Regions from separate parts of the Paenibacillus sp. UASWS1643 genome, predicted to be linked through region 1. Evidence: riboswitches for the same ligand, from Rfam matches in the RefSeq annotation. Region 1 holds a riboswitch; the other holds the start of a gene.

Evidence for each region. A riboswitch is a leader RNA that binds a small molecule or an ion and turns the genes downstream of it on or off. The one in region 1 is predicted to bind glycine.
Region 2: it holds a riboswitch for glycine, as region 1 does, so the genes downstream of both, gcvT (glycine cleavage system aminomethyltransferase GcvT) here and sdaAB (L-serine ammonia-lyase, iron-sulfur-dependent subunit beta) in region 1, are expected to answer to the same signal.

Annotation. Positions count from the first base shown of each region.
Region 1 covers NZ_VXKZ01000107.1:143,110-147,539, forward strand. Annotated here, with positions in the region: gene pstB (phosphate ABC transporter ATP-binding protein PstB) at 1-231, shown strand, start outside; gene FE296_RS14055 (phosphotransferase enzyme family protein) at 432-1,442, shown strand; glycine riboswitch at 1,789-1,913, shown strand; glycine riboswitch at 1,918-2,052, shown strand; gene sdaAB (L-serine ammonia-lyase, iron-sulfur-dependent subunit beta) at 2,165-2,854, shown strand; gene sdaAA (L-serine ammonia-lyase, iron-sulfur-dependent, subunit alpha) at 2,844-3,821, shown strand; gene FE296_RS14070 (alpha-glycosidase) at 3,995-4,430, opposite strand, start outside.
Region 2 covers NZ_VXKZ01000099.1:100,794-105,223, reverse strand. Annotated here, with positions in the region: gene FE296_RS07485 (PTS mannitol transporter subunit IIBC) at 1-667, opposite strand, end outside; gene gcvH (glycine cleavage system protein GcvH) at 1,090-1,482, opposite strand; glycine riboswitch at 1,827-1,949, shown strand; glycine riboswitch at 1,953-2,054, shown strand; gene gcvT (glycine cleavage system aminomethyltransferase GcvT) at 2,271-3,407, shown strand; gene gcvPA (aminomethyl-transferring glycine dehydrogenase subunit GcvPA) at 3,404-4,430, shown strand, end outside.

The DNA.
Region 1 (4,430 bases):
TCTGCACTTGACCCGGTATCTACGGGTAAAGTTGAAGAGTTGATTACCGAGCTCAAGAAAGATCTGCGGATTGTTATTGTTACCCATAACATGCAGCAGGCGGCACGCATCTCGGATTACACGGCTTATTTCTATCTTGGAAGTATGGTTGAGCACGGGGATACGGAGCACATTTTCACTAACCCGGACAATCGTCTGACGCAAGAATACATTATGGGTCGTTTCGGTTAATTGGATCATGGAGTGTAACATAGAGTAATAGAGATAAAGAAATAAATATAGAAAAAAGAAAGCACAATGCCTGGACAGTTGGTCGGGGGTTGTGCTTTTTTAATTTGTAATTTTAGTGGAATTTTCTGTATGCAGGATAAACATTATGCTACGATATTTAGTGTGAAGAGAACGTTTACATAACTCCGAAGGAGATGTTGATGATCAATACGGATAAGATGTCTTATGATCACATGGCAGCGGATATCATACAGAACTACACGATTGAAAAACCTGTCGTTTCCTATATTCGTCACAACGAGAATCTGACGTACCATGTCGTGGATGAAGCGAGCGGGCAGAAGTATCTGCTGCGTATACATCAAGCCGCATATGCAAGTATGTCAGGCATTCAGCATACGCCTCCTGCGCTGGAGGCAGAGATGAACCTGCTTCATGAGTTAAATGCAACGACAGCATTGCGCGTGCAACATCCGGTACGCAATGCATCCGGTGAATGTGTCACGGTATGGACAAGTGAGGCAGGGAAAGAGATCTGTTGTACAGTACTGGAGTGGATTGAGGGGAGGGACATCCAGCAGGGAGAACGCCTGACAACAGAGCAGATCTATGATCTTGGGGCACAACTGCAGATGCTTCATCAATATGGACGTGTGCAGAATCAGACAGATCGAACTAAGGTACGCCCGGCATATGGCAATGTCCATGAGAATTTGGTCATGTTAGGGCAGCTGGAGGAAGGTGTCCGACTGGGGATTTTTACAACGGAAGACTTCGATCTGCTTCGTGAGACGTTTGAGAACATTAATGAGCAGCTAGCAACGTACCCACAGCACGCAGGGACATGGGGGATCATTCATGGGGATATTACTCGCAACAATCTGCTGATAACGGATCAGGGGATGTCCATGATTGATTTTTGCCTACACGGTTATGGTTATTATCTTTTCGATGCCGGAGGGGCAGCACTTATGTTCAACCGGGAGGAACGTGACATATTCTTATCAGGTTATACCAAACAGATCGGACCACTGACGGATCGTGATATCCGATTAATGGAAGGGTTCATGTTGATCTTTACACTGGGTTATTATGCCTTTCAGATGGCGAATGAGTCGAGACACGAATGGATGAAAGACCGCATGCCGAAGTTATGCAGCAAGTATTGCAGACCCTATGTACAGAACGAGAGTATCTTCTACGAACTGTGAATTAGGGTGTACAGATCCGGAAGGGCTACGAACAGTGTGGTTCAAATATAATGGTTGCCTGAATACCCGAACAGTTTCGTGGACAATATCATAAATAGTAGTAAGCGCTTTATGAATTGAAGGGAAATGAAATAAGCTGTTTACAAGTTCTTTTTATCGTTTTAATGTGATGAAAGCTGACAAAATATTCTGGTTTTATCGATTCAATCGAAAATGAAGGAAATACATCCAAAGAAATCGTTAAGTTTGTTGACACTGATCTTCCGGTCGATTAATCTTAATGAAGAAGAATGAACGATTTCCATTACTGTTCTGACATTCGCTCAGAATGGTTCCATACAGCGGATGATAACGAGCGGGAGAGACCTGAATTAGCCGAGCAAAATGGCTAGTGTTCAGGCACCGAAGGAGCAAGCTGCTGCGCACCCGGCCCAGTGGTTAATCTCTCAGGTAAATGTACCATCGTTGGACGCAACTCTGGAGAGTGCGCGAATTGCGCCACCCAAGGGGTATATGATCAGTTAGTCCGGTGACTTGTCTGTAATCGCAGGCAATGCACCTTGTCGTGAGACACTGCTGATCGTGAAACTCTCAGGTATCGAGGACAGAGAGAGGGCCTGAGGCCTTCTTCTGTCCTTTTTTGATGTCATCATTCAGTAATAAAGGAACATTATGGCATGGGATCTGGATGGAAATGACGAATACAATTGGAGGGTTACAAGGTGCGATTTAAAGATGTTTTCTCAATTATTGGTCCGTCGATGACGGGGCCTTCAAGTTCACATACAGCTGGAGCAGCAAGGCTCGGAAGAATCGCTCGTCAGTGGCTAGGTGGTACGCCCGAACGTGCCCGGTTGACACTATACGGCTCATTTGCTGATACGTATCAGGGGCACGGAACAGATCTGGCACTGATCGGCGGTCTGCTGGATTATGTCACAGACGATCCGCGTATCCCGGATGCAGAGCAATATGCAGAGGAAGCGGGCATGGAGGTTGAATTTTACACAAGTGGCCTGCCTGCTCCTCATCCGAATACGGTCAAAATTGAGTTGTGGCATGAAGGGCGTACATGTTCCTTAATTGGTGCTTCTATTGGTGGTGGTAGTGTATCGGTGCATGCGATGAATGATTTTCGTGTTCAGATTAGTGGTGAGTTTCCGACACTCGTGCTGCGGCATGCGGACAAAGCAGGGGTGCTTGCCTCGGTAACGTCCACGATCAGTTCATCCGGGGTTAACATCGGGTATATGCAGGTGGACCGGAAAGCCCGTGATGGCGAAGCGCTTACTGCGATGGAGATGGATGGCGTGCCGAATCCTGATATGCTCAAGCGTCTGAAGGAGCTGGATCATGTACTGGACATTCGTGTCATCGATTTGAAGAGAGGAGTTGATTCGGATGCGATTTAAACATTTACACGAACTGAATACGATCTGTACAGCGGAATCCAAAACGATTGCTCAACTGATGATCGAGGAGCAGGTTCAGGAGACCAATACACCGGAAGCGGATGTTGTGAAACAGATGTCTGAATATTATCAGGTGATGAAGGAAGCGGTACGTAAAGGGTTAACGGAAGATACCACTTCACGCAGTGGATTAACGGGTGGAGACGGTAAAAGAATGGCCGAGTACATTCGCAAGGGTGAGACTTGCTCAGGAGATGCTTCCGCACTTGCCATGGCGTATGCCCTGTGTGTATCTGAAGTAAATGCCTCCATGGGCCGGATTGTGGCAACACCAACAGCCGGTTCCTGCGGCATCATCCCCGGTGTTTTTATTAGCTCACAGGAGCGATTTGGCTGGACGGACGAACATTTGGTGAATGGGTTGTTCTGCGCGGGAGCGATCGGTTATGTTATCGCCAACAATTCATTTATCTCCGGTGCGGAAGGGGGCTGTCAGGCAGAAGTGGGTTCCGCGATCGGCATGGCTGCAGGTGCCATGGTTGAACTGCGTGGAGGTACACCGGAACAGGTCGTTCATGCCGTAGGCTTGGCGTTGAAAAATACACTGGGCCTTATCTGCGATCCGGTCGCAGGCCTCGTTGAGATTCCATGCATCGTCCGTAACGGATTGGGTGCAGTTACGGCGCTGGCTGCGGCTGATATGGCCCTGGCCGGAGTGCGTAGTGCTATTCCGTCAGATGAAGTCATCGACGTTATGCTGGAAGTAGGCAGTGCGATGCCGAGCCGTCACCGGGAGACAGCCCAAGGCGGGTTGGCTCAGACGCCAACTGGCCGTAAAATGATGCAGAAGCTGGCAAAACCGAAGGCCAAGCGTGCAGAGCCGGAGATGGAGCCGAAGACAGCGGATTCTGACACAACTACAAGTGGGGCGGACAATGCTCAAGTGGACACGGACCCTCAGGTTTAAGCTGAACTGGGACTACCGGGATATGATCAGTGACATTATTATGTATAATGGCGAATACAAAACAAGCGTCCGCGAACCCGAATCCGGGTTCTGCAGGACGCTTGTTTTTATGCTGTCAAATGATGCGAAGCCAGGTTACTAATATGTGACTTCAGATGTATGTGTAATCTGATCTAGTCCTTGCTCACAGACGTACTCAGTACGGCATATCCATACGCAGGCAATTCAATGGCAAGCACGTCATCATCCTTGGCGGTACGATGGTTTCCACCGAATAGCTCGGTCCATTCCTCGTCACCAGCCTCCAGCTCGACAATAGCCGTCTCTTCCGAGCGATTGAACAGAACCAGAATGCGTTCCTCTTCATTCTGCCGTTCGAATACCAATTGGCTGCCATCCGAGCGAGCCTGCAGGAAACGAACGGTGCCTTCTGCACGGAGGGCAGGATGAGCATGACGCAGGGAGATCAGTTTTTGATAAAAGTCGAGCAACTCACGGTCCTGCTTCGCTTCATCCCATTCCATGCATTTACGGCAGCCCGGATCATGCTCGCCGTCCATGCCAATCTCGTCTCCGTAATAGATGCACGGCGCGCCCATGTAACTGAAC
Region 2 (4,430 bases), on a different contig from region 1:
GAACAGATTGTCCTAATTCTCTTGCCTGATCGGTTGCAATCGGGGTCAGAATACCGTGGTTGATTGCATTGTTCAGGAACAATACTTTACCTGGTTCGATAATCAGGTTGACCAGCGGTAGCAAGCCCAGATTCATCAGACCTTGCACCCCGGCAGACAATACTTTGCTAATTGCTTCTACAGCTGGCCCAATACCCAGTAGAGCAAAAATCCCCAAGATCCCGCCAATAATACCGGCTGAGAAGTTATTAACCAACATTTCGAATCCGGCTCTAACTTTACCTTCAATGGATTTATCGAACTTTTTGATGATCCATGCTGCCAGTGGTCCGGCAATCATGGCACCGAGGAACATCGGAATATCACTACCCACGATGACCCCAATGGTCATAATGGCACCCACGACACCACCACGCTGACCATGCACCATCGTACCCCCGGTGTAACCAATCAACAGTGGCAGCAAATATTTGATCATCGGATCGACTAGCTGTTCAAGTGTCTCATTAGGGAACCAGCCTGTTTTAATAAACATAGCCGTAATTAATCCCCAGGCGATAAATGCACCCATATTCGGCATGACCATACCGCTCAGGAATCGGCCAAAACGCTGCACACCTACCCGTAGCCCACCTTTGGAATTGGACGATTGGTCCAAATTACTCATTGTATTATCCTCCTCGGATCAAGTGATTATGATTTATGAAAGGGGTATCATTTCTCCCCTGCTGTAATCCTAAGCGAGAATGCTCTCCTGTTCAATGAAATGAAAGCGTACTTTCGTCATGAACAATGATGACAACATTAGGTTATGTAATCGTTTCAATCGATGCATAATGGCTGAACTCATTGGTACACAAGGCTTTTCCTGCCTATGACTTTTGTCATTTCCAGAATCATTTTCTAACCTATAGCTTGGTCCAATCAGGTGATTTACATCCCCAATCTGCCTCGATCCCTATTCAAAACCATTCCTGGAAAGCACAAAAAACCTGTGCAAGCATCCGGCTCACACAGGTCGAAACAATATGAAGCTTATTTCATTTTGTTATAAAATATATGTTAATAAGTACAAGTTCGTTGTTGATACTAGTTTTCCGTATGCTTACGATACGCATCTGCATTCATCAATGTAGACAATGCTGCTGTCAGATCTCCTTCAACACGAATCTCAATCATCCAGCCTTCCTCGTAAGGAGAGCTGTTCACAAGTTCAGGTGAGTCCTGCAACGAATCATTGACTGCAATAATTGAACCTGTGACGGGAGAGAACAAGTCCGAAACCGTTTTGACCGATTCGATCGTTCCAATGCTGTCCTCTGCTTTTACATTGGTTTCAAGGTCAGGCAATTCCACAAACACAATGTCACCCAGCTGATGCTGCGCGAACTCGGTAATGCCAATACGTACAGTATCCTCCCCTACGGTTTGAACCCATTCGTGCTCTTCACTGTACAGGAAATCACTTTTCAATTCGCTCATCGATATCCGCCTCGCTTTTCATTAAATGAGTGCATGCGTTCTTTGACCTTAACCTTTTTCCCAGAACATAGCGTATGATATTTATGAATCAAATGTCAAGATACCTCACAATTTATTTGCTGATCACCTCTAAATCCTGTAACCGGATTACACTCTTTCTTCATATACTGGTGAATATTAGAATAGTAAGCGCACTCTTTATAAATACACGAACAATAACATTAAAATGATATTAAATATTCGGTTTTTATTCATTATCAATGATATCGTTCTTGACATCGGTAGTGGATTCACGTTTTAATGAGAGGAGTAAATGTGTTTATTGGACTATGTTATACCCGCGGATGAATGTAAAGGGAGAGATTACCCGTGACACCCGATTCGGGATGTACATGAGGTAACGCCGAAGGAGTAAACCACCGATAAGCGGGGGTGAATCTCTCAGGCAAAAGGACTTTTACAGGACGCAACTCTGGAGAGCATCTATTCGCCCTGTGCGGGCGTTATGATCACCCAAGGGGAAACCTGCTGCACAACTGCAGCGGGGTAACTCTCAGGTACAAGGGACAGAGCCTTAGAATACAGCGTGCTACTTGGCATGCCGATTCTTTGGCCTGTCCTTTTCCTTTTTCCCAAAAACGAAAAACAGGATGTCGAACGGCGCTGCCATAGCTGCCTTACCATACTTATGTGATGAAAATATCTAGCTGAAAAATTTAAAAACACCCTGCTTCATTGATCCACGATTATATTTCCGGCCGGTTGACGGTCCATGATGAGGTGATTTGATGTCCGATTTGCTTAGAACACCACTCTTCCCACTATATCAGCAATACGAAGGCGTACGGTGCATTGATTTTGGAGGCTGGGAGCTTCCGGTGCAATTTAGCGGAATTCAGAAAGAACATGAAGCGGTGCGTGAGCGTGCTGGACTATTCGATGTATCCCATATGGGCGAATTCACAGTACAGGGTGAGCAGGCTGAAGTTTTTTTGCAACAAATGACGACCAATGATGTGACCACGCTGGTTCCCGGTCAAGCCCAGTACACCCTGATGTGTTATCCAGATGGCGGTGTGGTGGACGATCTGCTCGTGTATAAGCTGGAAGATCAGCATTATATGCTCGTAGTTAACGCCTCCAACATCGACAAGGATTGGGCATGGCTGCAAGAGCACCTGATCCCCGGCGTAAGCATGACCAACGATTCGGAGCAGACGGCGCTGCTGGCCTTGCAAGGTCCACTGGCTGTAGACATTATCGGGAAAGTTACAGATACGGATGTAAGCTCGATTGAACCGTTTCGTTTTGTCCCGGATGCTGAAGTATGCGGAGTAAAATTACTGTTGTCCCGTACCGGTTATACAGGTGAAGATGGCTTTGAACTATATGTTCCTGCGGATCAGGCCGCTATGGTCTGGAATGGATTAATGCAGGCTGGAGAAGAGCACGGGCTGGTTCCGGCTGGACTTGGTGCAAGGGATACGCTGCGTTTTGAAGCCAAGCTGCCTCTGTATGGGCAGGAATTATCTGCAACGATCTCTCCGCTAGAAGCTGGCGTTGGTATGTTTGTGAAACTGAATGCTGGACCTTTTATCGGACACGAAGCCTTGTTACAGCAAAAAAATGACGGGCCCGCCCGTAAACTGGTCGGCATCGAAGTGCTGGAGCGCGGCATTCCTCGCCCCCACTATCCGATTTACGCCGAAGGCGTACAGATCGGTGAAGTGACAACAGGCACGCAATCACCTACATTGAAGCGTAATCTGGGGCTTGCCCTCATCGACAGCAAATACGCTGCGCTGGAAACCCCGCTTGAGATTGAGATCCGAGGGAAGAAACTGAAAGCCGAGGTCGTGAAGACCCCTTTTCATAAACGGACACGTACGTCAAAGACACTTACTCAAGGAGCTGATCAAGCATGAGCAAGCACCGTTATATTCCCATGACTGAGCAAGATCAGAATGCCATGCTCGCAACCATCGGTGTGGATACGCTGGAGGAACTGTTTCAGGACATTCCAAAAGAGATTCGTTATCAGGGCGAGCTGCCCGTATCCTCCAAACTTGATGAATATGCGCTGACACGTCATATGTCCAAACAAGCCGGCGCCAACGCCAATTTCGAAACACACGCCAGCTTTCTCGGCGCAGGTATATATGATCATCATGTTCCTTCCGTCATCAATCATGTCATTTCCCGTTCCGAGTTTTACACTGCCTACACACCTTATCAGCCTGAGATCAGCCAAGGTGAACTACAGGCCATTTTCGAATTTCAATCCTACATCTGTGAATTAACCGGTATGGCTGTAGCCAATGCCAGTATGTATGACGGTGCAACAGCTTTTGCGGAAGCAGGTAATCTGGCCGCAGCAGCAACACGTCGCAAACAACTTATCGTATCCCGTACTGTTCATCCGGAAGCCCGTCAGGTATTGCAGGCATATGCGCACGGACTCCGTCTGGAGATTGTCGAGATTGGTTATAAGGATGGCGTCACTGATTGGGATGCCTTGCAAGCAGCCATATCGGACGATACCGCTGCTGTCATGATCCAGAGTCCGAACTTCTTTGGTGCCGTGGAAAATGTGAAGCAGGCTGCCAACCTCGTGCATGCGCACAAGGGCCTACTCGTTGTAAGTGCCAACCCGCTATCGCTGGGTCTGCTGGAAGCCCCAGGCAAGCTGGGTGCCGACATCGTTGTAGGTGATGCGCAGCCCCTTGGCATCGCCGCTTCACTCGGCGGCCCGACATGCGGATATTTCGCCGTATCCCAGCCTCATATGCGCCGAATTCCTGGCCGAATTGTAGGCCAGACCAAGGATCGCAACGGAAAACGTGGATTTGTACTCACACTGCAAGCACGTGAACAGCATATCCGCCGCGAAAAGGCGACATCCAACATCTGTTCCAACCAAGCTTTGCTTGCACTCAGCGCATCTGTGT